2 regions of the Mesorhizobium sp. FG116 genome follow, and region 2 is predicted to be linked to the other one. Evidence: riboswitches for the same ligand, from Rfam matches in the RefSeq annotation. Region 2 holds a riboswitch; the other holds the start of a gene.
The links. A riboswitch is a leader RNA that binds a small molecule or an ion and turns the genes downstream of it on or off. The one in region 2 is predicted to bind S-adenosylmethionine.

Region 1 (14,429 bases), on a different contig from region 2:
CTTCGCGACACTGTAGCCCGTGCAAATCCGTCCGATCTGAAGGACGTTCGAACTGGCGTCGAACTGCTGCGTCAAAGTCCTTGACCGGGGGAACGACCCCGCTCCACGGACTTTTCCTTGCATCTCTCGCCATTTCGAACGCCATTCCAGTCATATTAACAGGTCCTGACCCTAGGTGCCGATAGCGGGGGCGGGCACCACTCCCGCCGGTGCGGCCTGCACCTGTTTGTGCGGGGTCTTTTCCCAATGGAAAGGCCGCCGCCACAACTGCAGCACCGCCCGCCACCCGGCATAGGACATCATGGCCCAGTAGATCGGGGTCAAGGCGACGATCTTCCAGAAGCCGCGGCGCTGGTTCTTCGCCAGCGTTTGCCAGCCGAGCAGCAGGAACGACAGGTATCCACAGGTGATGTTGATGACGTCGACAATCAGCAGCGCCGAATGGGCTGGCCCGGACGAAGCCGTCAGCAGCAATTGAACCAGCCCGAAGCAGAAAGTGGCGAGCAACAGCGGGTGAAGCAGCGACGAAGCCAGCATGCCGGCAAACAACACCTGTGCGATTACGAACGAGCGCGGCCCAAGGTCGCCTGCAAGCTTGACCGGGTCGCGCATATGCACCAGCCAGGTCTGTGCCCAACCCTTGAACCAGCGCGTGCGTTGCGGCAGCCAGACCGAGAGCCTGGTCGGCGCCTGTTCATAGGTTGGCGCGGAAATGGTCTCGGCCTGATAGCCGAAGCGCGCAAGGCGCGTGCCCAGATCAGCGTCCTCGGTGACGTTGAACGGGTCCCAGCCGCCGACAGCCTCCAGCGCGGCGCGGCGGAAATGGTTGGATGTGCCGCCCAGCGGCAGCATCAGCCCATGGCGCGACAGCCACGGCAAAAGTCCGTGGAACAGGGCGCTGTATTCGAAGGCGAACATGCGGGCGATGAGGCTTTCGCCCGGGTTCGATATCACGAGTGGAGCCTGCAGAACCGCCAGTTCCGGCCCGCTGGCACGAAACCTTTGCCATGCCTCGGCAAGCTGCATCGGGTCGGGCCAATCCTCAGCGTCGTAGAGCGCGACGAACTCGCCGCTCGTCATCGGCAAGGCGTAGGCGAGGGCCTTGGGCTTGGTGCGCGGCCCGGTTGCCGGCACTTCGACGACCTTGATGTGCGATGGTAGCTGTTGGGTGCTGATGGCAGCCAGCGTTTCGGTGTCGTCAGCCTCGCACACCAGTTTGATTTCCAGCCTGTCGCGAGGCCAGACAATCCAGTCCAGCGCCGTCAAAAGGTCCGGCACGATGTCGGCCTCCTTGTAGAGGGCGACAAGCACCGAATAGACGGGCGCATTGGCCGGCGGTGGTTCGATGCGGTTCAGGCGCTTGCCTGTTGTCACCGACGCCACTGCGGCGAACCTCAGAGCCACGCAGGCGAAGAAGAAAAAAGTGGCAAGGCCGTGCAGCAGCCCGAGTGTAAGCTCAGGCGCCAGGGCAAAGCCGACAGGCAGCACGGTAATGGCAATTCCCAGAACCGTTCCTTGCCATCCGTTGGCGACGACGCGGGCCGACATCTGCGGAAAGCGATCGGAAAGTCCGTTGACCGCAACGCGCGCCAAAAGCGGCCTGGCCCGCTCGGTCACGGCCGCACGAAGTTCGTCGGTGTCGGCAATTCTGAGATGCTGGGTAAGGTCGGGATGAGACCGGATATAGTCGCGCATCCACCCCAGCCGAATACGCCTTGTGGGAATGAGGAAGGAAACGGAACCATCCTTTTCCAGAAGCTTCACCGGAAGATTGTCGCCGCTGCCCCGCAACAGCGTCAGAAGTTGCTCGTCGCTGGCGATCAGCCTTTTCGGGTCGATGCCGATACTCGCCTTCAGGCCGAGATCCGCGGCGATTGCCCTGGTCAAATCGACCCGGCTGGCAGCACCTGACGCAAGCAGGCAGGAAGCGAAGTCTTCGCCGGATTGACGGGCCTGAGCCGCAATTTCAATCGCGGCCTCTCGATCTATCGCAAGTCTCGCGAGAACCGATTGCCATTCATCGACATCGGGATGGGCGGTTTGACGCGAGGCACGCGCTGGAGCATGTCCAGCAAGTGCCGAGCCTTTCCCGTGCGCAACGTCTCCTCCACGCTGCGCACCCCTCCCGCCGCCCGCATCGGACGACTGCATTCAATTCCCCCAAGCCCCTGCCGCTACCGGACGGCCCCCCGGCCGATAGCGGAATGCACGTTTGAAATTTTCTTCGGGATTCGACTAGGCCAATACCTCCCTGGCCTTCGCCGCACCCCGAGCTCCCGGCCGGATGTCAGTGTCCTCCCGTGGCTTAAGCGTGATGTGATCTGTTGCCTGCAGATTTGCGTCGGGCGCGTAAAATGAGTCCGCTGGGCAGCGTGGAATTCATTCCGATGGTGGAGATGGTCAGTGTGCCGGGGCCGACGATATCGCTGGCCCGGCAGGCAATCAGGCTATGACCGAGCCGCGTCGGCGCGCGTTTCACGCTGGCGTCGCTTCTCTGCAGAACTTCAAACAGGACGGGCGCACAAAATGGCTGCCTCATCGCCTCGACAAGCCTATTCCAATTAACGATCTGGATCGTAGTTGTACGATCTAGATCGCGCCATCAGCTTCAGGTTGAATCGCTCACACGCAAAAGATGCGGGCGGGGGGAGGCTGCATAGCCAAACGTGCACCGCGCGGCCCGTTCCCAGACCGCGCGGCGCTTGTTCAACGGAGAAGAAGCCGCCCTTGCATTGCAAGGGCGCGCTTGGCGCCTTAGCGAACGCGTCGCCGTTCCGAAGCCGGCTGGAACGCAATGCGCGAATGATAGGTGCAGTAAGGGCCGGTTTCTGCCGCATCGTTGCCGCAGAAATGGAAATCTTCCGAAAGCGGATCGCCGTTCGGCCACTTGCAGGTGCGCTCGGTCAATTCCACCAGCGTCAGGTGGCGCGAGATCGGAACCACCACGTTTTCCACCGGGCGCAGATAGGTGCGCGCGACCGGTTCGGCGTCGAACTGAACCTGCAGCGCGGTCGCCCCGATTGAAGTCGTGACATGGCGCGTGGTGCTGGCGGCCCGCGAGACCGATTTGGTGACGCTTGCGCCTTGCGAAGCCTTTTTCTGGCGAGCAGGCGCGGCGCTTGTGCGGCCGCGGCCGGACAATTTCAGCCGGTGCACCTTGCCGATGACCGCATTGCGGCTGACACCGCCGAGTTGTGCCGCGATCTGGCTGGCGCTCAAGCCCTCCGACCACAGTTTCCTCAAGAGTTCTACCCGCTCGTCAGTCCAGTTCATGAGACTGCGCTCCTTTGAACCGTGCGACTCCGGAATCCCTTCCCGATCCGGCAAAAGCCGGTTGGGCACCACATATACTGGGGTGATTAGATCCGCCGCACGAAATCTAGTTATTTCCTGACCACAATTACCTTACGCGCTGACTCGGTGACAAGAGTCCCAAAGGCAACACGAATCTGTTTTTTCGGTTTTCCCCAACTTGCCCGCTCGCTGATGCAAAGAGCTTCCGTTAGGGAAGGCCAATCATGGGCCAGGCCACGTTTCCGTTGACACTGTGGCTGAAAAACATGATAAGCCGCGAAAGCCGCCGCGTGGGCGGCTTTTTGATTTTCCGGTTCCGGAGACGCATATAATGAGCGGTTCGGCGCTTTACGAGACCTTTGCTCGTGTTCCCTTGACCTTCGACCGGGGCGAGGGCGCCTGGCTGATCACTGACAAGGGCGAGCGATACCTCGATTTCGCCGCCGGCATTGCCGTCAATTCGCTTGGCCACGGCCACCCGCACCTGGTGGAAGCGCTCACCACGCAGGCCGCCAAGCTTTGGCACGTCTCCAACCTTTACGAAATCCCGGATCAGACCCGGCTGGCCGCGCGGCTGACTGATGCAAGTTTCGCCGACAAGGTGTTCTTCACCAATTCGGGTGCCGAGGCGCTGGAATGCGCCATCAAGACGGCGCGCCGCTATCACTATGTAAATGGCCACCCGGAGCGTTATCGCACCATTACCTTCGAAGGCGCTTTCCACGGCCGTACGCTGGCGACGATCGCCGCTGGCGGCCAGCAGAAATATCTTGAGGGCTACGGCCCAAAGGTCGACGGTTTCGACCAGGTGCCGTTCGATGACATCGACGCCGCCGAAAAGCTGATCACCGCCGAAACGGCAGCCATTCTGGTCGAGCCGGTGCAGGGTGAGGGTGGTATCCGCTCCTTGCCGGTCCAGTCGCTCAAGCGCCTCAGGCAGCTTTGCGACAAGCACGGCCTGCTTTTGATTTTCGACGAAGTGCAGTGTGGCATCGGCCGTACCGGCAAGTTGTTCGCCCATGAATGGGCCGGCATCACCCCGGACCTGATGGCGATCGCCAAGGGCATTGGCGGCGGTTTCCCGATGGGTGCCTGCCTCGCCACCGACGAGGCCGCCAAGGGCATGACCCCCGGCGTCCACGGCACGACCTTCGGCGGCAATCCGCTCGCCATGGCGGTCGGCAACGCGGTGCTCGACGTTGTTCTTGCCGACGGCTTCCTTGAAGACGTGCAGCGCAAGGCGCTTTTGATGAAGCAGGGGCTTGCGGCGGTTGCCGACGAGTTTCCCGAAATCATCGAAGGCATTCGCGGCACCGGCCTCATGCTCGGCCTCAAATGCGCAGCGCCGAACGGCAAGGTGAACATCGCCTTGCGTGACCAGAAGCTTCTTGCGGTCCCGGCCGGCGACAACGTCATCCGCCTTTTGCCGCCGCTTACCGTGACGGATGCGGAAATCCAGGACGGCCTTGGCCGTATCCGCGCGGCTGCACAGACCATGTCCGAAGCCCTCGCGGCCGCGAAATAGCCGGAAGATCATCGATGAGCCTTCGTCATTTTACCGACCTGTCTGCTATTTCCGGACAGGACCTGCGCGCCATTCTGGACGATGCCGCCGCGCGCAAGGCGCGCCTCAAGGCCGGTGAGCGCTCGAAGCCGCTGGAAGGCAAGGTCCTGGCGATGATCTTCGACAAGCCCTCGACGAGGACGCGCGTATCCTTCGACGTCGGCATGCGCCAGCTCGGCGGCGAGACCATCATGCTGACCGGCACTGAAATGCAGCTTGGCCGCTCGGAGACCATCGCCGACACGGCCAAGGTTTTGTCGCGCTATGTCGATGCGATCATGATCCGCACCACCTCGCACGACCGGCTGATCGAATTGACCGAAAATGCGACCATCCCGGTCATCAACGGCCTGACCGACGACACCCACCCGTGCCAGTTGATGGCCGATATCCTGACCTATGAGGAGCACCGCGGTTCGGTTGCAGGCAGGACCTTCGCTTGGAGCGGCGATGGCAACAATGTGCTGCACTCGCTGATGGAAGCGTCGGCCCGCTTCAGCTTTACCGTCAACGTTGCCGTTCCGCCCGGCAGCGAACCCATGCAGAGGTTCGTCGACTGGTCGCGCGAAAATGGCGGCAAGGTCAATTTCAGCAAGACAGCCGAGGAAGCCGTGACCGGCGCCGACTGCATCGTCACCGATAGCTGGGTGTCGATGGGGCAGGAACACCGGGCGCGGGGCCATAATGTCTTCCTGCCTTATCAGGTCAACGCCGCCTTGATGGCGAAGGCCAAGCCGGACGCATTGTTCATGCATTGCCTGCCGGCCCATCGCGGCGAGGAAGTCACCGACGAGGTCATCGACGGACCACATTCGGTGGTGTTCGATGAAGCCGAAAACAGGCTGCATGCGCAAAAGGCCGTACTCGCCTGGTGCCTTGGCGCCTGAGCCGCTGCGCTTGAACCGCGGCAGGGTGATGCCTATCTCCGGCGAATCACCTGAAATACTGACCACCCGAGGCATGCCCTCTTATCGAGGGGATGGCCTGCGGCCGGAGATATGTCATGCTGGAAACCGTGCAATTGACTGAACACAAACCAAAGCTCGGCGAATTTGGCCATGCGGGCGACGATCACGTCGTGCCCTTTGCCATAGATGCGCTCGATGTGCGTGGCCGCGCCGTCCAGCTTGGCCCGATGCTGGACGCCATCCTTTCGCGCCACGCCTATCCCGAACCCGTTGCCCGCCTGCTTGCCGAAGCCTGCGTGCTGACGGTGCTCTTGGGCACCTCGCTGAAATTCGAAGGCAAGTTCATCCTGCAGACCCGCACCGATGGTCCGGTCGATATGCTGGTTGCCGATTTTACCACGCCGCACGCTCTGCGCGCCTATGCCCGCTATGACGCCGAGCGGTTCGAGGCGTTGGTGGCGGCAGGCGAAGTCAGCGACGAAACGCTGCTCGGCGCCGGCGTGCTGGCGCTCACCATCGATCAGGGCGCTCACACGCAACGCTACCAGGGCATCGTCCAGCTTGATGGCACATCGCTGGAGGAGGCTGCGCGCATCTATTTCAGGCAGTCGGAGCAGATCCCGACCGACCTGCGGCTCTCTGTTGCCAAGCTGGTCGAGCCGGGTGGGCATGAGCGGTGGCGTGCCGGCGGCCTGTTGGCGCAGTTCCTGCCGCAAGCCCCGGAGCGCATGCGCGTGGCCGACCTTCCGGGCGGCGATGGCGATACCGCTGAATTCGCCCCAGAACCGGTCGACAATGCGTGGCAGGAAACGCTTGCCTTGCTTTCCACGGTGGAGCCGACGGAGTTGATAGACCCGACGGTAGGCACTGAGCGCCTGCTGTTCAGGCTTTTCCACGAGCATGGGGTGCGGGTGTTCGATGCCGTTGAAGTGGCGGATCAGTGCTCCTGCTCGCAGGACAAGATCCACGGCATCTTGAGCGGCTTTACCGCCGAGGAAATCCGGGAAAGCACCGAAGACGGCCGAATCCGCGTCGCCTGCGAATTCTGCTCGACGGCCTATGATTTCAACCCTGCCGAGTTTGGCGACACCAGCCAGACCAACTAGGAAATCCGGCCGGATGCGCCTTTGCGTTTCCGGCCGTCAGTTCACGGTTCGCTTCACGCCCGGCAGATCGAGCGAGAACGCCGGAATGGCGATGTCGAACGTGTCGCCCTTGGCGTTGCGCATGGTGTAGCGGCCGACCATTATGCCGGAAGGCGTCGAAAGCGGGCAGCCCGACGTATACTGGTAGCTGTCGCCGGGATTGAGTTCCGGCTGGTCGCCGACAACGCCGGCCCCGCTCACCTCTTCGACCCGCCCCGTTCCATCGGTGATATGCCAGTAGCGCGACAACAGCTGGACGAACTCTTCGGACTGGTTGCTGATCGTCACCTGGTAGCCCCAGACATAGCGGTTTTCCGACGGTTCCGACCGATCCTCGATGTAAAATGGCCTGACCCGCACTTCGATATCGCGTGTTGTGGCACTGTACATGTTCGTCTCCTCGACAGCCGAGAATCGGCCTGTCACGCCATCTGGTCAATTCAAAACGAAGCCAGTTGGCGATATCGCTTGATAAGCTTGTTTGCGGCATGATCACGGCAAAGGCAGCTACGATGATCACCAAATCCCAGTTTCGAGACATGGCGCTTTCTTTTGCCGGTGCTGTCCAGGCTGGTCATTTCGACGTGACGGACTTTCGGGTGAAAGGCCGGATATTCGCAACATGGCGCGACAAGGATGGCCGCGCCGTGCTGAAACTCGCGCCAGACCAGCAGAAATTGCTGATGGAGACATCCGCTGCAGTTTTCTCGCCTGTCGCCGGCTCGTGGGGGCAAAAGGGGTGGACGAGGGTGGCGCTCGACATTGCCGACGAGGCCACCTTGCGCCACGCCATGACGTTGGCGTGGCAGACCGTTGCCCGCTAGCCCTGAAACGCTCTAGGCCGCCTTTGCGCTCGCCAGTGCCTGATCGATGTCCTGAAGCAGGTCGTCCACGTGCTCGAGCCCGAGCGACAGGCGCAGCGTTCCGGGCCCGATGCCCATTTCCGCGCGGGCCTCTTCGGTCAGGTTCTTGTGCGTGGTCGTTGCCGGATGGGTGACAAGGCTCTTGGCGTCGCCCAGATTGTTCGAGATCAAGATGATATCGAGCGCGTTCTGGAACGCGAATGCCGCCTTCTTGCCGCCCTTCACGTCGAGGCAGATCAGCGTCGAACCGCCCGACATCTGCTTCTTGATGATGTCGGCCTGCGGATGGTCCGCCCGGCCCGGATAGATTACGCGCTCGATTTCCGGCCGTTCGGCCAGAACGTCCGCGATGCGGGTTGCCGACTGCATCTGTTGCGCGACACGGATCGGCAGCGTTTCCAGCCCCTTCAGCAGCGCCCAGGCGTTGAAAGGCGACAGGCTGGGGCCGGTATGGCGGAAGTAATTGTGCAGGTTCTCGTCGATCCAGGCCTTGTCGGAAAGCACGATGCCGCCAAGGCAACGGCCCTGGCCGTCGATATGCTTGGTTGCCGAATAGACGACGACATGCGCGCCAAGCTCGAGCGGACGCTGCTGCAACGGCGTGGCGAACACGTTGTCAACCACCACGCGCGCGCCGATCGAATTGGCCAGCGCGGAAACCGCTGCAATGTCGATCACCTCAAGCGTCGGGTTGGTCGGGCTTTCGAGGAAGAAGAGCTTGGTGTTGGGGCGAACCGCCTGCTCCCAGTTCTTGATGTCGGTGCCATCGACCAGCGTCGACTGAATGCCGTAGGACGGCGCAAGCGTCTCGATGATCCAGCGGCATGAGCCGAACAGCGCGCGGGCCGCAACGATATGATCGCCGGCCTTCAGGCTGCACAGGATCGCGGCTGCCACTGCCGCCATGCCGGAAGCGGTCGCGCGGGCGTCTTCCGCGCCTTCCAGTGCGCACATGCGCTTTTCGAACATATCCACGGTCGGGTTGGCGTAGCGCGAGTAGATGAAGCCGGGGTCTTCGCCTTTGAAACGCGCTTCGGCGGCTTCGGCCGTATCATAGACGTAGCCTTGGGTGAGGAAGATCGATTCCGACATCTCCCCGAACTGGGATCGCAGCGTTCCGGAATGAATGAGCGTGGTTTGCGGCTTCCAGTTGCGCTTGCCGTCAGATGTCATAGGTCCGTTCCCAAATACAAAAAAACCGGCCGCGAAAGTCGCAACCGGTCCACATGGCCTGGCGGCCCGACGGTCCTTTAGCGACTTGTTTAACGTGGCTGCAAGCCGACCGGCCAAATCACCACGGGATAAAGCCCCTTTAGACCTCACCACCGCTTGCGTCAATTACCCGCGTGATTAAGAGGTCTGTAGGTGGCTCCGAGTTGGCTGCGGGAGCGGATATTGCGTCAGACAGGCATTCTTCCCGATCAGGACATAAAAGCGCTGTTCGAGAGCGGCGCGCTGAAGACGCCGCGCGCGCTCGACAAGGACCAGGTCCAGCCGGCCAGTCTCGATCTGAGGCTTGGCGAAAAGGCGTGGCGGGTCCGCGCCAGCTTCCTGCCCGGTCCCAACCATAGCGTCGCCGACAAGCTCGACCGCCTCAAGCTGCATGAAATCGACCTCACCGCCGGCGCGGTGCTGGAAACGGGATGTGTCTACATCGTTCCGCTTCTGGAAACGCTGGCCTTGCCTTCGGATATTTCGGCTTCGGCCAATCCGAAAAGCTCGACCGGCCGTCTCGATATCTTTACCCGCGTCATGACCGATCACGGTGCCGAGTTCGACAAGATCGCCGCCGGTTACCACGGCCCGCTCTATCTCGAGGTCAGTCCGCGCACCTTCCCCATCGTCGCGCGCACCGGTTCGCGGCTGTCGCAGATCCGTTTCCGCACCGGCCATGCCGTGCTGTCGGAAAGCGAACTGCACGACCTGCACGACGCCGAGACGCTGGTCGCGACCGATCCGCCGAATATTTCCTGGGGCGGCATCGCGCTGTCCATCGACCTTGCCGGCGACGAAAACGGCCTTGTCGGCTACCGCGGCAAGCATCACACCGGTCTGGTCGACGTGGACAAGCGCGCCGCCCACGACGTGTTCGACTTCTGGGAGCCGCTTTACAATCGCGGTGCCGGCGAACTCGTGCTGGACCCGGACGAATTCTACATCCTCGTCAGCCAGGAAGCGGTGCATGTGCCGCCGCTCTATGCTGCCGAAATGACGCCGTTCGATCCGCTGGTCGGCGAATTCCGCGTCCACTATGCCGGCTTCTTCGATCCCGGCTTCGGCCATTCGGCTGCGGGCGGCAAGGGCAGCCGGGCAGTGCTTGAAGTGCGCAGCCACGAGGTGCCCTTCATCCTCGACCATGGCCAGACCGTCGGCCGGCTGGTCTACGAGCACATGCTGAAACGCCCGAAGGCGCTCTATGGCACCGACCTCGGCTCCAATTACCAGGCGCAGGGCCTGAAACTGTCGAAGCATTTTCGCTCCGCAGGTTGAAAGACCGTCATTGTCTCACTTGCTCGCTGTTTGATTGCTCCAGCCTTGTTTCGTCGTCCGCGCCGTGCTTGGCTGCGATGCCGGCCAACGGGCGTCGGTTTTGCCAAGGGGTGACAGAATGCGGATTTCCGGATGGATCATGGGCGCGGCGGCAGCAGCTATGCTGGCCGTTTCAGGGTCGTATGCTTGGGCTCAGGATGCAACCAAGATCAAGATCGGCACCGAAGGCGCTTACCCGCCGTTCAACAGCATCACCGCCGACGGAAAGCTGGTCGGCTTCGACGTCGATATCGCCAAGGCGCTTTGCGTCCAGATGAAGGCCGAATGCGAATTCGTCACGCAGGACTGGGACGGCATCATTCCCGCCCTTCAGGCCGGCAAGTTCGACGCGATCGTCGCTTCCATGTCGATCACCGAAGAGCGCAAGAAGCAGGTCGCCTTCACCAACAAATATTACGTCACGCCATTGGCGGTTGCCGCCTTGAAGGACAGCGCGTTGACTGAAACCGATCCCACCGCGATGGCCGGCAAGACGGTCGGCGCGCAGGCGTCTACGACGCAGTCGATCTATGCCGAGGACTTCTACGCCAAGGCGGGAGCCGACGTGAAGCTTTATCCGACGCAGGAAGAGGCGGTCCAGGACCTCATCAACGGCCGCCTCGATGCGGTGATTTCCGACAAGTTCGTGCTGGTCGACTGGCTGAAGAACGCTGCCGACGGCGCTTGCTGCAAACTGATCGGAGACGTGAAGGGCACCGAGACGGAAGCCGGAATCGCGGTGCGTCTGGACGACAACGCGCTGCGTGAAAAGCTCAATGCCGCCATCGACGCGATCGTGGCTGACGGCACCTACAAGACCATCCAGGCGAAGTATTTCGACTTCGACATCTATTGAGAAACGGTGACAGCCGGGGGCGCGGCACTGCCGTGACCCTCGGCTTGGCCTGTTGGGCTTCGCCTGCCGCAAACGGCAATCTCGGTATGGGATTTGGAGCGGGTAGCGGGAATCGAACCCGCGCTAGAAGCTTGGGAAGCTCCTGTGATACCATTTCACCATACCCGCGCCCCACTTCGTTAGCATGCGCTCCGTGCATTCGGCAATCGCAAAGCCGAGCCGCTTGAAGCTTTGTCGCGGCTCACGTATCTGATGGTCTGAACGGAATCGAAGGAGACTGCCTTGTCCGCTTTGGCCCGCTTTCTCGGTGACTCGCCGCTAAGGGTAATCATCAAGCTCTTGGTTGTTTCGTTCCTCGTCGGCCTCGTCATGCACACTTTCGGCTGGTCGCCTTACGATGTGCTGCGTGGTGTCCAGAACTTCTTCCTCGACATCTGGAACATGGGCTTCCGCGCCATAGACCGCTTCCTGGGCTATATCCTGCTCGGCGCGGCGATTGTCGTCCCGGCGTTCATCCTGCTGCGCATCGCGAGCTACAGGAAGTAGGTGGCTGGGCTTCGGCCTTCGTGCAAGCGTATCCGGCCAGCCGATGAAATCGCGACAGTTCGAATTTTTGGAAATCTGGCAACGATGCCTTGTGCCATTGGTGTTATCGAATTCAGTCAATTGCAGTCATTTATTCGGATAGGCGAATGAGCAATTTTTCGGCAGCGCGAGCGTTCCTGACAGGTCTCGGTTTGATGTTTGGTCTTGTGCCCGCTCACGCAGGATCTGTCTGGAAAGGGACTCTGCAATGTTCCTACGGTTCCGGTTCCTTGAACATCAAGATTGACGATCTGGGCAATGTTTCGGGCGGAATGACGAATGGAACAATCCGGTCCGGTAGACTTTCAGGAACATCGATAACATTCACCTATTCAAACATGTTTGGAAACGGCGGTGTTTTTGCGGGAAGCGTTTTCGGAAACACCATGGGGGGCAGCTATTCACAGCGGGCCGGCACCGCAGAAACCTGCAAATGGGAGGCATCACTGGTCGGCAATGCGAGCCCTGCCAAGCCAAAGCAAAATCCAAAAGATGACACCCGGAACCGTGAAATTGCGGAAGCGAAAGGTTTAATCGAGCGGGCGAAGATCGTGCAGCGCCAGCCCGGTTGCGAAAGCCAGCGGCAAGCAGCAGGATTGTTGGCCGATGCGTCGGTCATCTACCGTCGTCTTGGGATGGCGGGCAATTCCGACAAGATCAATGCGGCAGCAGACAAACTCACCGGGGAAGGCGGCACTTACTATAAGTGCCTTGCCAAGCGATCGGCGAAACGCACCCCCCAAAACGGCGCTAAGCCCTCATCCGCAAAGCCGGAACAAGCCACCGGCAAGAAGCCCCCATCCACTCGAGATTGTTTGCGTGCAAAACTACAGCTCGAACTTCTGCGCAAGCAGGCAAATGACGACCCTGCCAACGATGCAATCTTTACGCAGGCGCGGGACAAAATCCGTCGCGAGGGATGCAAGGTCTAACGCTCGTATCGAGATTAGCTATGCGCCTCTTTGTGTCCTCTAGGAAACGTTGGGACCCGTAGCGCCTCGCCAGATACTGGCGATATCCCTCCTCGATATCTGCACATGAACTCCCGCGCCACGGGCCGCTCCTTGGCCATACCCTGCTTATCGCAAGTGGCCGCATTTCTAGTCCTCATGAAAGCCTTGAGCGTTATTAACTGGACTTCATATCGGTGCAGCGAATGTTATGCTGGCCGGCATGAAGCTCACCTTTCCCCAGAAAGTGAACACGTTAGGCAAGGTGAAAGCCGTGGGCGGGTGTATTTCCATGGTCTGCGCAACCTGTGACAAGCAGACCCTGCTCGACATGGAGATGATGATCGGCATGCTGGGGGCGCGGCACAGTTGCCTCGATGCCGACCTGCGCCCCTACTTCTTCTGTACGCAGTGTCGCGCGGCGGGCCGGGACGAAAAGAACTTCAGTTTCATCCAGCATGCCAATGCCAAGCCGCAGGGTTCAGGAACGCTATAGCTCTTCGTTCGGCCCACGAGTGCATCTGGACCAAGCAACTTTCCAGTGCATTGCAGGCGCCGGCGCAAGCCTTCGGTTGTCCCCGGGTAGAATTCTCTATCTATTTGTTTTTATGCAATTCCAGAGGCGAAACCGCGTCGCGCCTTTGCTGGAATTGGTTTAGGCAAGCCGGCATCGAACCGGGCGGAACCCAATTTGAATCAGGCGTCAACGGCAATCCCCAAACCCTTCGCTGTCACCAATCGGTCGGTGCTGGCAATCGCCTTGCCGATGACGCTTGCCTATCTGACGACGCCTTTGCTCGGTCTCACCGACACGGCGGTTGTCGGGCAGCTTGGCGATGCCGCCTTGCTCGGTGGTCTGGCGGCGGGCGCGCTCGTCTTCGACGTGGTGTTCAGCACGTTCAATTTCCTGCGTTCCGGCACGACCGGGCTGGTGTCGCAGGCCTTCGGGCGCGGCGATGCGCTTGAAGAACAGGCGGTCTTCTGGCGCGCGGTCCTGATAGCCGTCGTCACGGGCGTGGTGTTGGCGGCGTTGGCGCCCTTCTTTTCGTTGGGCGGGCAATGGTTCATGGGCGCGGAGGCCTCGGTCAACGAGGCGATGGACACCTATGTCCGCATTCGCCTGCTGGCTGCCCCGTTCTCCCTCGTCAACTACGCAATCCTTGGCTACGTGCTTGGCCGGGGAGAGGGCGGCCTGGGCCTGATCCTCCAGCTTGTGCTCAACGGCATCAACATTGCGCTCTGCATTGTGCTTGGGTTGGAACTGGGCTGGGGCGTCGCGGGCGTGGCGTGGGCCACCGTTTGCGGCGAGTTCGTCGCCATGCTGATCGGCTTGGCCATCCTCCTCAAGCGGTTTCGCAAGTCGCCTCTGCCGATCGCGCGCATATTCGATATGGCCGCGGTCACCCACATGATGTCGCTCAATCGCGACATCATGATCCGCTCGTTCTCGCTGCTTGTGGCCTTTGCGCTCTTCACCCGGCAGGGCGCGCAGTTCGGCACCGTCACCCTTGCCGCCAACGCCGTCCTGATGAACTTCTTCCTCGTCGGCGGCTATTTCCTCGATGGTTTTGCCAGTGCCGCCGAACAGCTTGCCGGGCGCGCGGTCGGCGCATTTGCCGAAAGCTCGTTCCGGCGTGCCGTGCGCCTGACGCTCTATTGGGGCTTCGGCCTGTCGGGCGGGGCTGCACTGATATTCCTGGTGTTCGGCGTCGATCTTGTTGCCGTGATCACCACG
Region 2 (14,429 bases):
CACGGGCCCGGCCAGGGACAGCTCCCTAGGGATCAATAAGGCCCCGGGGAAATGTCTCTCCTGTCGCGAAGCGCAGACCGTCGCCACCAATATAGGTGGAAGCGCGCGCCAACACCAGCGCCGGCAAGCAGGAACAGCCCTCAAGCCGCGCCCGCACAGGCGCTTTCCAAATGGCGCTTGTGTCGCAACGGTTTTGCTTGCGTGTCCAGAACCATCTTTCTACGGTTCGTCGCAAAAATCAGGGACAAGAAAATGCGTTTCGAAGGCACTGCGGCCTATGTCGCCGACAAGGATCTGATGGTTGCGGTCAATGCCGCGATTGCACTTGAGCGGCCGCTGCTGGTCAAGGGCGAGCCCGGCACCGGCAAGACCGAGCTCGCCAAGCAGGTGGCCGCAGCGCTCGGCCTCGACCTTCTGGAATGGCACGTCAAGTCCACCACCCGCGCCCAGCAGGGCCTTTACGAATACGACGCCGTTTCGCGCCTGCGCGACAGCCAGCTCGGCGACGAGCGCTTCAACGACATCAAGAACTACATCAAGCGCGGAAAGCTTTGGGATGCCTTCGCGGCGGGCAGGAAAGTGGTGCTGCTCATCGACGAGATCGATAAGGCCGACATCGAGTTCCCCAACGACCTGTTGCAGGAACTCGATAAGATGGAGTTCTTCGTCTACGAGACCGGCGAAACCATCCGCGCCGATGTGCGCCCCATCGTCATCATCACCTCCAACAACGAAAAGGAGCTGCCCGACGCCTTCCTGCGCCGCTGCTTCTTCCACTATATCCGCTTCCCCGATGCCGACACGCTGCACCGTATCGTCGAGGTCCACTATCCCGGCATCAAGCAGGCGCTGGTGCGCGCGGCGCTGACCCAGTTCTACGAAATCCGCGACGTGCCCGGCCTGAAGAAGAAGCCTTCCACATCGGAGGCGCTCGACTGGATCAGGCTGCTGGTTGCCGACGACATCGATCCCGCCGACCTGCGCGGCGATGCCAAGAGCGCGCTGCCGCGCCTGCACGGCGCGCTGCTGAAGAACGAGCAGGACGTGCACCTGTTCGAGCGCCTCGCCTTCATGGCCCGCCGCAACGGATAGGGTCTCAGCGGCCTGCCTGTGCGGCATCCCGCCGGAGCGCCACCCCTCTGCTTCATCATCTCCGCAAGGAGGTGCAACCTCTCCGCTTCGTCATCCCGGAATTCACTTTCGAGCGGAGCGAGAAAGGAATGTCCGGGATCCATTCCGTGACGGCGCGGCAGGGCTCAAGCATCTCAGAATGTGGATCGGTTAGAGGCTGACGTTAACCCAACCCACTGATCTCGCTCACTTCCCGAAAAAACTTTCACCCCACTTATCCACCCCCTCTCCATCTCCCCCATAATCCGCCCCATCGCCCTTGCGGGAGACCTGGTGCGCACCGGGTATCAGGGAAGGGCGTCGGTGCCGGATTGGTCGCATGACGGTGTGCGGCTGGGTGATGAGCCCCCAAGTCCGGGCCTTGATCGGGGCCTTCGGCGCAAATGCTGCCCCCGGTAAGGCAAGACCACCGGACGGGCGGCCGCAAGGCCGCACTAAACTACTAAACGAGCGACCGAACGGCCGCCCGTCCTCCCGACCTCTTAAGCGAGGTCAGTTCTTTGACAATGGCCAGACGGCTTTAGCCGGGCGTGGCAACGGTAATGCACGAACCTTGGCCAGCCGTCTGGCCATTCCTCGGGGCCCCCGCCAGCGACGAGCGTAGCGAGTGAGCTTAAGGGCGGGGCAAAGAACCTCAGACGCGAAAGCGGGCGTGGCGATGAATAAGTGTAACCGGCCACCGCTCGGGAATGGATCCCGGACATTCCTTTCTCGCTTCGCTCGAAAGCGAATTCCGGGATGACGCGAGATAATCTCTCAGCCGTCATCCCGGAAGCGAGCCGAGCAAAGCGAAGGCGATGCTGTCCGGGATCCATTCCGTGACTTTGCTGAAGTATTCTGGGCGGCAGTGCGAAGCGATCAAGAAACGCCCCGACAAAAGCGGGGCGTGGCAATGAACAAGCACGCATCCACTTGTCGGATCGGCCCACGCCAAACCGTCCTATGCACGGACCAGGCAACCGCGGCCGCACCGCCGCGTTCAGGACAGAGGCCAATCAGGAAGGGAAATGCCATGCTCAAGGACAAGCCATCATCGGCCATCGTCGCCGTCAGCGACATCGCCAGGGCGCGCAGCTTCTATGTCGATACGCTGGGCCTCGAAGTGGAAGACGATAGCATGGGCGACGTGATCGTCCTGCGTACCGGCGCAACATTCCTTGTCGTCTATCGCTCCGATTTCGCGGGCACCAACAAGGCCAACGCAGTGGTCTGGGGTGTCGGCGACGAAATCGACACCATCACCGCAACCTTGACGGCCAGAGGCGTCGGCTTCGAGCACTATGAGGGGATGGAGCTGAAGGGCGACATTCACGTCAGCGGCGACATGAAAATGGTGTGGTTCAAGGACCCGGACGGCAACATCCTGCACTTGAACAACATGTAGCCTGCTGCCCGGCCCGAAACGTCACGCTACCGCCGGCTGGCTCCAGCGCGCGGCGATCAGCCGGTAGGGGATCAGTGCGAACACGGCAATGGCAAGCTTGACCGTGAGGTCGCCGAGCGCCCACGACACCCAGCGTGCCGCTTCGGCCGAAAATACGCCCATCAACGGTGCCGCCTCTAGGGCAAAGCCGTCATCGGGACCGAGAAAGGCGAAGGCGGCGGCAAAGGCGACCGAGAAAAACACCGCCGTATCGACGATGGAGCCGGCCAGCGTGCCGAAGATCGGCGCGCGCCACCAGCTTTGCCGGCGCAGCCAGTTGAAAACGGTGACGTCGAGCAGTTGCGCCGAAAGAAATGCCGCGCCCGAAGCGCAGGCGATGCGCGCCAGACGTGCCACCGCCGTATCGAACTCGATCAGGCCGAGCTTGAACAGCAAGGGCGGGATGACGATCGAACAGATCACCGCCGTCATGAAGCCGACCAAAACGATGCGCCGCGCCACCGCCGGTCCGTAGCGGCGGTTGGCAAGGTCGGTGATCAGGAAAGAAAACGGATAGGTGAACGCGCCCCAGGTCAGCACATCGGCGAGCGCAAGGCCGGCGACCTCGCCTTGCAGCGGAAACTGCACGAGGATGTTGGACGCCACCACGACAAGCGCCATGGCCGCCACGAAGGGCAGGTAACGAGCAAGGAAACTCATTTTTTTATCCTGGGTTATGGAACCAGTGGAACATCGGCCGAGAAGACGATGTTCCGTGGGAGGCGGTCGTCCCCCGCCTTGGAAGTCTGCTTAGGCTGCCGGCTGTTCGGCGAGCTTCTTGGCGATCTGCTTCTTCAGCAGGCGCGCGCGCTGCGAAAGCTCAGCCGTGTCAGCCTTGGCGAGGAAAGCGTCGAGGCCACCGCGATGCTCGACCGAACGCAGCGCGTTGGCGGAGATGCGCAGGCGCACATTCTGGTTCAGCGCTTCCGAGATCAGCGTGACATTGACCAGATTGGGCAGGAAGCGGCGACGGGTCTTGTTGTTGGCGTGGCTGACGTTATTGCCGGTCAGGACGGCTTTGCCGGTAAGTTCGCAAGCGCGGGACATAATGCACCTTCAGGTTCTCGGTCCGGCCAAATCTCGCTGCCCACGCCCTATAGCGCGCGGTTTGCAGCAAGCGGCCTCATGGAAAAGTTGGCGTTCCATAGTGTCATTTGGACGAGGCGTCAAGCGCAAGCTTGCCCCGGCGCAACGCGGCAGCTTCACACAAAGGCCGGAATCCGGCCTATATGCAAGGGCCTAGGGACATCGAACGTCCGGAGCGATCCGGTACGATCAGCATGAAGGTGAATTCGCAAGAATGTTTCGCCCCATAGCGCTTTGCTCGGCAGCCCTTTGCCTTGCCACCCTCGTCACCGCCTTGCCCGGCCCCGGCTCGGCCGCCGCCCCGCAATCGTTCCGCGGCGAATACACGGTCTCCTTCCTCGGCCTGCCGCTTGCCCGCGCCGCCTTCCAGAGCCGCTATGACGGTGCTGCCTACAGGATTGACGGCTCGGTCGCCAGCGCGGGGCTCGCCCAAATATTTGACGATACCAAGGGCACCATCGTTGCCTCGGGAAGTCTAGCCGAGGATGGCCTCCAGCCGCGCAGCTTTCGCGCCGATTACACGTCCGGCAGGAAGGCCTCGCTGGTCGATATCCGCTTCGCCAACGGCACGGTTGCCTCCACCAAGGTCGTGCCTGCTCCGAAGAAGCGCGGCAAGGACTGGGTCGCACTGGACGCCGCCGATCTCAAGAGCGCCCTTGATCCGATCACGGCAACGGTCGTGCGCGCACCAAGCCTCGATCAAGTCTGCGGCCGCACGGTGAAAATGTATGACGGCGAGTTGCGCGCCGACCTGAAATTGAGCTTCGTGAAAAAGGACAAAATTTCGGTCGAGGGCTACGAGGGACCAACCATCACCTGCCGCATGGGTTTCCAGCCCGTTTCCGGTTACCGCCAGGGCAAGCGCGCTCTGGACTATCTGAAGAACCGCAGCCGCATCATGGTGACGTTTGCGCCGCTTGGCCAAACTGGAGTATATGCCCCGATCCACGCGACCGTCGGAACGGAAATCGGCACCATCACCGTCCGCGCGCGCCGCTTCGAAACAACCAACTAGGCGCGAGATGCGCGCCGCCGGGACGAAACCATGGGGCGGGCGACACTGATAGGCTTTTCGGCGGTTGCCATGTGGGCGCTGCTGGCGCTTTTGACCGACGCCTCCGGCCAGGTGCCGCCGTTCCTGCTCTCGGCAATCACCTTCACCATCGGCACCTTTGTCGGCCTTGTCGCCCGTCTCATAATGCCGAAGCCGGCCACGTCCGTGAAAATACCGTTGCAGGTCTGGGTCATCGGCATCGCCGGCCTGTTCGGCTATCACTTTTTCTACTTCACCGCGCTGCGCAACGCCCCGGCTGTCGAGGCAAGCCTGATCGCCTATATGTGGCCGCTGCTGATCGTGCTGGGCTCCGCCCTGATGCCCGGCGAAAAGCTGGCCTGGAACCACATCGTCGGCGCCCTGCTCGGCCTTGCCGGAACCTTCCTGATCGTCACCAAGGGTGCAGGTCTTGCCTTCGATGCGCGCTATGCCTTCGGCTATGCCATGGCCGCCGTCTGCGCCGTGTTATGGTCATCCTACTCGCTTTTGTCGCGCCGCTTTCCCTCGGTCCCCACAACAATCGTTACGTGGTTTTGCGCGGCAACCGCGATCCTTTCGCTGGCCTGCCACTTCGCGCTTGAACAGACCGTGCTCCCGGCAAATGCCGGCCAATGGCTGGCGGTGCTCGGCCTCGGTCTGATGCCGGTCGGCGCTGCCTTCTATGCCTGGGACATCGGCGTGAAGCGTGGCAATATCCAGGTGCTGGGCGCGGCCAGTTACGCAGCCCCGCTTCTGTCGACGCTGGTGTTGATCGTTGCCGGCTTTGCCGAGCCCAGCCTGCGCATTCTCGCCGCCTGCCTGCTCATCACCGGCGGCGCAGTGCTGGCGGCAAAGTCACTGCTGTTTGCAAAGCGAACCGCCACTGCGAGCGTAAAAGCATGATGCCGTTTTCCGGCGGCATCGAAACATTTGCCAACGCCACTGTCGTCTTCTCGGTGCTGGCGGCCATAGGCTATGCCTTCAGCCTTTCCATGCCGCCGTCGCTGCGCCGTTCGGCCATCAAGACATTAGCCATCGGCCTGCTCGCCGTGCTCGCTTTCGAACAGGACGCACCGCTGCTGCTTGCCGGAGCGCTTGCGCTGAGCGCGGCATCCGACGCGTTTTCCTCGCAACCCAACGCCAGAATGTCCGTTGCCGGTTTCACGGCGGCCGTCGGTGCCTTCCTCGCCTTCGGCCTGCTGTTTTTTACCTATGGCGCATTTGGTCTTCTGACATCGGAGCCCTGGCGACCGGCGCTCGCTGCCGTCATGACAGCCCTCACCTTTGCGGTCCTCATGTGGTCATGGACGCGCATGGGCCGCCGTCTGCGTCTGCCCGTCCTGGCCTATGCACTCGCACTGCTGGTCATGGCGTTCTCGGCCTTGATGACCACGCCAACGATCATAGCCGGCACCTTGTTGTTGCTGGGGTCAGGCGCCGCCAGCCTTGCGGCGAGGCTCCCGGCTCCGGAGCCTTCGCCTCGACACGCATTGTGGCCGTACGCAGTATGGGCACTACGCTATGTCGGCCATCTCGCAATAGCGCTTGGCGCGGTGCTCTGATCGCTTACGGCTTCCAGCCCGGTTCGGCCATCTCGAACTGGGCAAAGTCGAATCCAGGCGCGACTGTGCAACCGACCAAGGTCCAATCCCCCGTGCTTCGCGCAGTCTGCCACCAACCCGCCGGCACCAGCAATTGCGGCCGTTCGCCGGCAAGGATGTCTGTACCCAGCCGATGCTCGCTGACTTTGCCGCCGTCGGCGCACATCGATACCAGAAGCGCCGCCCCGGCGTAGAAATGCCAGACCTCGGCGGCGTCCTTGACGCGATGCCAGGCCGAAGACTGGCCGCTCTCGAGAAGAAAATAGATCGCGGTCGAATGACCCCTCCCGCCGTTCGGCGCATCGCGAAATGTCTCGACATACCAGCCGCCTTCCGGATGCGGCCTCATGCCGAGCGCGGCAATGATTTCGGCGGGCGTCATCGCAAGCCGACCTCGCTCAGAAATTATCCTTGCGCTTGCGGATCTCCGCGAACACCTCGACATCCGCCGCATTTTCCATGCCGAGGTTCTTGCGGATTGCCGGATCGGCCCAGCGCAGGAATGGGTTTGTCGCCAGTTCCTCGCCGATCGTAGTCGGCAGCGTGGCTTTCCCTTCCGCCCTCAGCGCCTCGATCTTCCTGGCCCGCGCCTGCAGGGCGGTATTGCCGGGATCGATCGTCAGTGCAAAACGGGCATTGGAAAGCGTATATTCATGGCCGCAATAGACAGCCGTATCGGCAGGAAGCGCAGCAAGCTTCTTCAGCGATTCGAACATGACCGGCGGCGGGCATTCGAGCAGCCTGCCGCAACCGAGGGCAAACAGCGTGTCGGCTGCGAAAAGCTGCTTTGCCTTGGGCAGGTGATAGGTGATGTGGCCCGCCGTATGGCCCGGCGTAAAGATCACCTCGATCTTCTCGCCGCCGAACGGAATGACCGAGCCGCCCTCGACCGTGTCGTCGATACCGGGGATCTTCGCCTTCTCCGCCTCCGGTCCGACAATCCGCAGCTTGAAGCGTTCCTTCAAGGCAAGGTTGGCTTCGACATGGTCGATGTGATGATGGGTGATGAAAAGGGTCGTCGGCTGCCAGCCGGTGCGCTTTATCGCCTCAAGGATGGGAGCTTCCTCAGGCGCATCGATAAGAGCGGCCTCGCCACTATCCCGGTCGCGCAACAGGACACCAAAATTGTCCTCGCGGCACATGAACTGTTCGATCTCGATGGCCATTTTGATTTCTCCTGTCGATGTCGCCGCAGACATAGGGTGCGCGTCCGGTTATGTCACCCCCTCGATTGGGTGGGCTTGGTTGAACTCACGCCGCATCGCCGCTACCGTCCCCAATCCGACTTGGGATCATGATACGGTTTTCCATGCATACCGACATTGTCGACCTGCGTTCCTTCTACGCCTCGCCGCTTGGTCGCCTTGCCGAGCGCTCGATCACGATGGCGCTTTCATCGATCTGGGCAAATGTACCGAACGAGCGGCTCGTCGGCCTTGGCTATGCCTTGCCTTGGCTTGAACGGTTCGGAACCGATGCCGAGCGCGTGTTCGCTTTCATGCCCGCCACGCAGGGTGCGGTCGTGTGGCCTCCGAACGCCCCTACGGCCACAGCATTGGTGTTCGACGAGGAACTGCCGCTTGTCGATGCCTCGATCGATCGCATGCTCATGGTCCACTCGCTGGAACACGCGGAAAATCCGCGCGAAACACTGAACGAGATCTGGCGCGTGCTTTCCCCGGCTGGACGGGTCGTGATCGTGGTGCCAAACCGCCGCGGCGTATGGGCACGCTTCGAACACACGCCTTTCGGCACCGGCAGGCCCTATTCACGTTCCCAGCTTGCCGAGTTGCTCAGGGAAACCAACTTCACTCCGGCAGCATGGTCGGACGCCCTGTTCTTTCCGCCTTCAAGGCGAAGGCTCATGATGCGCTTCCACAACGTCATGGAAAGTGTCGGGCGCAAGCTCTGGCCGATCTTTTCGGGCGTCATAGTCGTGGAAGCGCAAAAACGGCTCTACCAGGGTGTTCCAATTGCCCAGCGCACTTCGCGCCGCGTCTTCGTGCCGTCGCTATCTCCCCAGGGCGTGACCGGTCTCGGAATGCGTTTTGACGGCAGCTGACTCACGATCCTTCGATTTTCGAACCCTGGCCGACATTTTCGAGTTCATATGACGTCGTCTGATAGACCCGGTTGATCCAGTTGCCGAACAGCAGGTGCGCATGTGAGCGCCAGCGGTTGAGCGGCGGTCGCGCCGGATCATCGTCCGGATAATAGCCGTGCGGCACCTTGATCTCGACGCCGGCGGCGACATCGCGATCATACTCTTCCTTAAGCGACGTGGAGTCGTACTCGATGTGGTTGAACATATAGAGCCGGTTGCCGACATCGCCGGCGAGCAGGCTGGGACCAGTCACATCCGACTCCATCAGGACATCGAGGCCGGAGCCTTCAGAAATGTCTGCCTTGCGCACCTCCGTCCAACGAGACACCGGAATGGCGAAGTCGTCCGAGAAACCGGCGAGATACGGCGATGCAGGCGCATTATTGCGATGCCGGAACACGCCGAAGGCCTTGTTCTCAAGCGTGTATTTCGGAATGCGATGGAAATGCCAGGCGGCGGCCATCGCCCCCCAGCAGATGAAGAAGGAAGAGTGAACATTGGTCACCGTCCAGTCGAGGATGCGCTCCAGTTCCTTCCAGTAGGTGACCTCTTCGAACGGCAGCAATTCAATCGGCGCGCCGGTGATGATGAAGCCGTCGAACTTGCGGTGCCGGACCTGCTCCCAGGTCTGGTAGAACGAGATCAGATGCTCCTCAGACGTATTCCGCGCCTTGTGGTTGCCGATGCGCACCAGCGTCAGCTCCACCTGAAGCGGCGTCGCCCCCATCAGGCGCGCAAACTGGGTCTCGGTGCGGATCTTGTTTGGCATGAGATTGAGCAAGCCGATCTGCAATGGACGGATGTCCTGCCGCATCGCAGTGCGCTCGTCCATCACGGAGACGCCTTCGCGAACGAGAACTTCGCGTGCAGGGAGCTGATCGGGGATCTTGATCGGCATTGGACGAACTCCAAACAGAAACGGCGACGAAACCGCAGCAGGTCTGAATGGACTTGTCATCCTCGGCCTGTTTAGCGACTTCTTTAACGTGGCTGCAAGCCGACCGGCCAAATCACCACGGAACAGCCCCTATCTAGTCCTGGCCGTGCAAATCGTCAACGGTTCCGGGGGCTGGGCCAGCGCTTGGCCCTCGACATTGCCCGTCGCGGCTTGTATTTCGGCTCCATCTTTTCAGACCTTCCGTCCCCTATGGAATTGGCACGATGACCACTGCGCAGGATCAAGCACGTCCGCAACCCCGCTCCGGGATCCTGGACATCGAGGCCTATGTGCCGGGCAAGAGCGCGGCACCCGCAGGCGTGAAGCTGCACAAGCTGTCGTCGAACGAAAATCCCCTCGGGCCCTCCCTCAAGGCGGTCGAGGCTGCACGTGAAGTCGCCGGCATGCTGGAGTTTTATCCTGACGGATCATCGCTGAAGCTGCGCGAAGCCATTGCCGAGGTGCATGGGCTGAATGCCACAAACATCGTCTGCTTCAACGGCTCGGATGAAGCGCTGACATTGTTGGCGCGCATCTACCTCCAGCCGGGCGACGAGGCGATCTACACCGAGCACGGCTTCCTCGCCTACAAGATCTGCATCCTGGCCGCCGGCGCGTCATACGTCATCGCCAAGGAAAAGGACGAGCGCGTCGATGTCGATGCGATCCTCGCCGCCGTCACGCCCCGTACCAAGATGGTTTTCCTCGCCAACCCCAACAATCCGACCGGCACCTATGTGCCGTTCGACGAGGTGCGTCGCCTCCATGCGGCCCTGCCCAAAAACGTGCTGCTTATCCTCGATGCCGCCTATGCCGAGTTCGTGCGCCGCAACGACTATGAAGCCGGCGTCGAACTGGTTGCCGGTGCCGAAAACGTGGTCATGACCCGCACCTTCTCCAAGGTTTACGGCCTTGGCGGCGCCCGCATAGGCTGGATGTACGCTCCGGCTCATATCGTCGATGCGGTCGAGCGCGTGCGCGATCCCTTCAATGTCACGGCAACCGCGATCGCTGCCGGGACGGCGGCGGTGCGCGACCGCGCCCATGTCGAGCGCGCCATCGCCCACAATGAAACCTGGCTGCCGTGGCTCACCGAGCAGTTCACCAGCCTTGGCCTGCGCGTAACGCCCAGCGTCGGCAATTTCCTCCTGGTCCATTTCCCGAACGAGGCTTCCCATTCGGCGGCGGAGGCAGACGCCTATCTGACGGCCCGCGGCTATATTCTGCGGCGCGTTGCCGGCTACGGTTTTCCCAACGCGCTGCGGATGACGGTCGGAACCGAAGAGGCCAATCGCGGCGTAGTCGCCGCACTCACCGAATTCCTGAAAAGATAGATCTATGCCCAAACCCATGTTTGAAAAGATCGCGCTGATCGGCATCGGCCTGATCGGCTCGTCATTGGCGCGCGTCATCCGTCGCGAAAACCTTGCCAGCCATATCGCCATCTCCACCCGCAGCGCCATAACGTTGAACCGCGCCGAGCAACTCGGCCTCGGCGACAATTACACCACCGATGCCGCTGATGCCGTGCGCGACGCCGATCTGGTGATCGTCTCGGTGCCCGTCGGCGCCTCGGAGCAAGTGGCCAAGGAAATCGCGCCGGCGCTGAAGAAGGGTGCCATCGTTACCGACGTCGGCTCGACCAAGGCTTCCGTCATCGCCCAGATGCAGCCGCACATTCCCCAAGGCGTGCACTTCATTCCAGGCCATCCGCTGGCGGGCACGGAAAAGTCCGGACCTGACGCCGGCTTTGCCGACCTGTTCCACAACCGTTGGTGCATCTTCACGCCGCTGCCCGATACCGATCCTGCGGCGCTTGAGAAGCTGTCGGACTTCTGGCGTCGCTGTGGCGCCAACATCGACACGATGGACCCGAACCACCACGACATGACGCTGGCCATCGTCTCGCACCTGCCGCACATCATCGCCTACAATATCGTCGGCACGGCGGATGATCTGGAAACCGTCACCAAGTCGGAAGTGATCAAATATTCGGCGTCCGGCTTCCGCGACTTCACGCGTCTTGCCGCCTCCGATCCAACCATGTGGCGCGACGTCTGCCTGCACAACAAGGATGCGATCCTCGAAATGCTCGCGCGCTTCTCGGAAGACCTTGCATCCCTGCAACGGGCGATCCGTTGGGGCGACGGTGACAAGCTTTTCGACCTGTTCACCCGCACGCGCGCCGTGCGCCGGTCGATCATCGAAGCGGGACAGGACATCGATGCCCCCGACTTCGGCCGTCAGGCGGTCGAACATCCGGCGAAAGCCTGACGTTCGGGATCAGTCGATCGGCTTGATATTGCCGAGCGGGATGAAGCCCAGCACGGCTTTGCCCTTGACCACCTTGAGCGGCAGCGATGGTTCGCTGCCGAGCATGGCAAGCGCGGCGAAACCCTGATTGATCTTACCGGCCTGTTCGGGAATGGCGGTGGCGAGGATTGCAGCCACAGCTTGCGGATTGCGCAGCTTGATGACCAGATCGGCATCGACCAGGCCATCGGCATCGACCGCCGCAGGGCCGGAGACCGAGATATGCGCCTCGCCCGATGACAGTTCGAGATTGGCGATCTCTATCGCTTGCCCGCGCAAGCTCTTCGGGCGGGACCGCACAAGGGCAACACCGTTCTTCAGCGTAACCGCACCGGTCCCGTCAAGCGGCGGAACCGTGCGTCCATTGAGCGCCTCGGGGGGAATCTCCAGATCCTCGAACCGGCCCGTATAGGCGATATCTTGGCCATTGGGTTCCAGATCCACTTGCGCCTTGGTCGCGCTGAACAACTGCACGGGGTCGCTTTCGTCAGACGGGTCCGTCTGTCCTGAGAAGCCATCCGCCGCCAGCGAAACCTTTCGCGGCAGCGGCCAGAACAGCTTTGCGCTGGCGTTGAGGTTGTCCCAGTCCAGCCACAGCGGCGGCATGCCGGGCGCAACGGTGCGCAGCGGCCCGCGAAGAGTGGCGTCAGCCACCAGCGGTCGGGCGAGACTGGTCACGGCGGCCAACGCTCCAGCGGAGGCGGCAATATTGCCGGCATCGTCCTCGTAGGCCATGCCGTCGCAATCGATAGCGAGCCGCAGCGGATAGCCGCTGACGCGGAAGTTCGCGCAATCGGCCTCGATGCCTCTCGCACTCAACTCCGCAATCGTCTGTCCGAATTCACCCCTGATCTTGTCGGCAAGATAAAACCATCCGCCACTGTAGAGGCCGAACAGCAGCACCAGCAGAACGAGGAGCCACGGCAGCAGCCTGCGCCGCCGCTTTGATACCACTTGCTCACTTGACGTCATGCTGCCGCTCTCGCTAACCCGTGGGTGCGCCGGATGTCCCGACGCTTTCTGACCGGCTCACGGCCACTGCCGCGCGCCTTCCAACTTGGCTTGGCGATATGGGCGATTTTTGGGTTTTTGGCTACGGCTCACTGATCTGGCGACCCGGTTTTGCGCATCTGGAAACGCGCCGCGCCCGGTTGTTCGGCTACCGGCGTTCGCTTTGCGTCTATTCCTTCGTCCATCGCGGAACGCGCGAGCGGCCAGGGTTGGTGCTTGGGCTGGACCGGGGCGGTTCCTGCGTCGGCGTGGCATTCAAGGTCGATGGAGCGGCGCGCGAAGATGTTATCGGCTACCTGCGCGAGCGCGAGCAGGTGACAAGCGTCTATCTGGAAAAGACGCTAACGGCGCGGCTCGAGACCGGGGAAACGGTAGAAGCGGTGGCCTATGTGGCAGACCGCGCCCACGAGCAATATGCGGGCGCATTGAGCGAAACCGAGGCTGCAACCGTGGTGCAAGGCGCTGTCGGCCAATCCGGACGCAACGAGGAATATCTGGCCAGTACCGTCGAACACTTGCATAAGCTCGGCATTCGCGACCATTGGCTCGAAGGCGTGGCAAAACAGGTCGCGCATTCGTGAAGGCGTTCCGCGTCAAATCCCGGAACGAGGTTTGACCCTGCCAATCCAATCCTTAGGCTGTATTAGGTCGTGGACTCATAAATATGATCGAAATGGCGCCTGGAACGGCAAAAAGATGCGAGGAGAAGCGCGAAGGTCGATGCGGACCATCGGCCGAGCGGTTCGACGCGGCAGCTTGCAGCCGTTCCGGCGTCCTTCGGATGTGGTCCATCTGCCCGGCTACTTTGTCAAAAGAGCTTGAAAATGAATGACATTTCCTTCGCTCTTTTTCCGCGTATCCGAACAGATGGCCTCACACCATTTCGATCATATTTATGAGTTCACGACCTAGCTACTGCTTCGTTCGGCGCTGATTCTTCATGCCGCTGAGCGCAGCTTTGATTCGTGGAGACTGGACATTGCAAAAGCGCCGCCTCGGTCGCACCGACCTTGAAATCGCTCCGCTGGTTTTCGGCGGCAATGTGTTCGGCTGGACCGCCGACGAAAAGACGTCCTTCGATCTGCTGGACCGCTTCTTCGACGCAGGACTGAATGCCGTCGATACGGCTGATTCCTACTCGCGCTGGGTACCGGGAAACAGTGGCGGCGAATCGGAAACCATCATTGGCAAATGGATGAAAAAGCGCGGCAACCGCGCCCGGATTGTTCTTGTCACCAAGGTCGGCTCCGATATGGGACAGGGCCGTATCGATCTTTCCCCGGTCTATATCGAGCGCGCAGTCGAAGCTTCGCTAAAGCGGCTGCAAACCGATGCGATCGACCTCTACCTTTCGCATTGGGCAGATCCGACCGTGCCCTACGCCGAAACGCTGGGCGCCTACCAGCGCCTGATCGAGAAAGGCAAGATACGCTTTGCCGGCGCCTGCAATCTGGATGCCGGGCAACTGAAAGCGGCTCTGGATACTGCCAGCCATCATGGCCTGCCACGCTATGAGGTGCTGCAGCCTGCCTACAATCTCTATGACCGCAGCGATCTTGACGGTCCCCTGCGCGACCTTTGCATGGCCAACCAGATCGGCGTCATCAGCTACTACGGGCTGGCGAAAGGGTTCCTGAGCGGCAAATACCGCAGCGAAGCCGACCTTGGCAAAAGCGCGCGCGGCGGCAGTATCCGTTCTTATCTGAACAAACGCGGCCTGCGCATACTGGCCGCGCTGGATAGTGTCGCGCATCGCCATGCCGCCACCCAGGCCGAGGTTGCACTCGCAT

Region 1: linked by a shared signal. The riboswitch ahead of ACODTY_RS11940 (O-succinylhomoserine sulfhydrylase) and the one ahead of metA (homoserine O-acetyltransferase MetA) in region 2 are both predicted to bind S-adenosylmethionine.

The regions. Positions count from the first base shown of each region.
Region 1 covers NZ_JBMDKS010000012.1:107,640-122,068, forward strand. Annotated here, with positions in the region: gene ACODTY_RS11905 (glycosyltransferase) at 172-2,151, opposite strand; gene ACODTY_RS11910 (GcrA family cell cycle regulator) at 2,755-3,273, opposite strand; gene ACODTY_RS11915 (aspartate aminotransferase family protein) at 3,626-4,819, shown strand; gene argF (ornithine carbamoyltransferase) at 4,834-5,745, shown strand; gene ACODTY_RS11925 (Hsp33 family molecular chaperone) at 5,862-6,872, shown strand; gene apaG (Co2+/Mg2+ efflux protein ApaG) at 6,909-7,301, opposite strand; gene ACODTY_RS11935 (MmcQ/YjbR family DNA-binding protein) at 7,424-7,735, shown strand; gene ACODTY_RS11940 (O-succinylhomoserine sulfhydrylase) at 7,748-8,947, opposite strand; SAM riboswitch at 9,005-9,082, opposite strand; gene ACODTY_RS11945 (2'-deoxycytidine 5'-triphosphate deaminase) at 9,170-10,264, shown strand; gene ACODTY_RS11950 (ABC transporter substrate-binding protein) at 10,383-11,159, shown strand; tRNA gene ACODTY_RS11955 (tRNA-Gly) at 11,254-11,327, opposite strand; gene ACODTY_RS11960 (DUF6460 domain-containing protein) at 11,442-11,705, shown strand; gene ACODTY_RS11965 (hypothetical protein) at 11,852-12,676, shown strand; gene ACODTY_RS11970 (hypothetical protein) at 12,906-13,190, shown strand; gene ACODTY_RS11975 (MATE family efflux transporter) at 13,386-14,429, shown strand, end outside.
Region 2 covers NZ_JBMDKS010000001.1:273,572-288,000, reverse strand. Annotated here, with positions in the region: RNA gene ssrS (6S RNA) at 1-82, opposite strand, end outside; gene ACODTY_RS01340 (AAA family ATPase) at 253-1,092, shown strand; gene ACODTY_RS01335 (VOC family protein) at 2,144-2,515, shown strand; gene ACODTY_RS01330 (queuosine precursor transporter) at 2,537-3,214, opposite strand; gene rpmB (50S ribosomal protein L28) at 3,305-3,601, opposite strand; gene ACODTY_RS01320 (DUF3108 domain-containing protein) at 3,855-4,655, shown strand; gene yddG (aromatic amino acid exporter YddG) at 4,686-5,576, shown strand; gene ACODTY_RS01310 (lysoplasmalogenase family protein) at 5,573-6,235, shown strand; gene ACODTY_RS01305 (cupin domain-containing protein) at 6,240-6,656, opposite strand; gene gloB (hydroxyacylglutathione hydrolase) at 6,673-7,440, opposite strand; gene ACODTY_RS01295 (class I SAM-dependent methyltransferase) at 7,584-8,336, shown strand; gene metA (homoserine O-acetyltransferase MetA) at 8,338-9,276, opposite strand; SAM riboswitch at 9,327-9,405, opposite strand; gene hisC (histidinol-phosphate transaminase) at 9,540-10,649, shown strand; gene ACODTY_RS01280 (prephenate/arogenate dehydrogenase family protein) at 10,654-11,589, shown strand; gene ACODTY_RS01275 (DUF2125 domain-containing protein) at 11,599-12,600, opposite strand; gene ACODTY_RS01270 (gamma-glutamylcyclotransferase) at 12,699-13,220, shown strand; gene ACODTY_RS01265 (aldo/keto reductase) at 13,619-14,429, shown strand, end outside.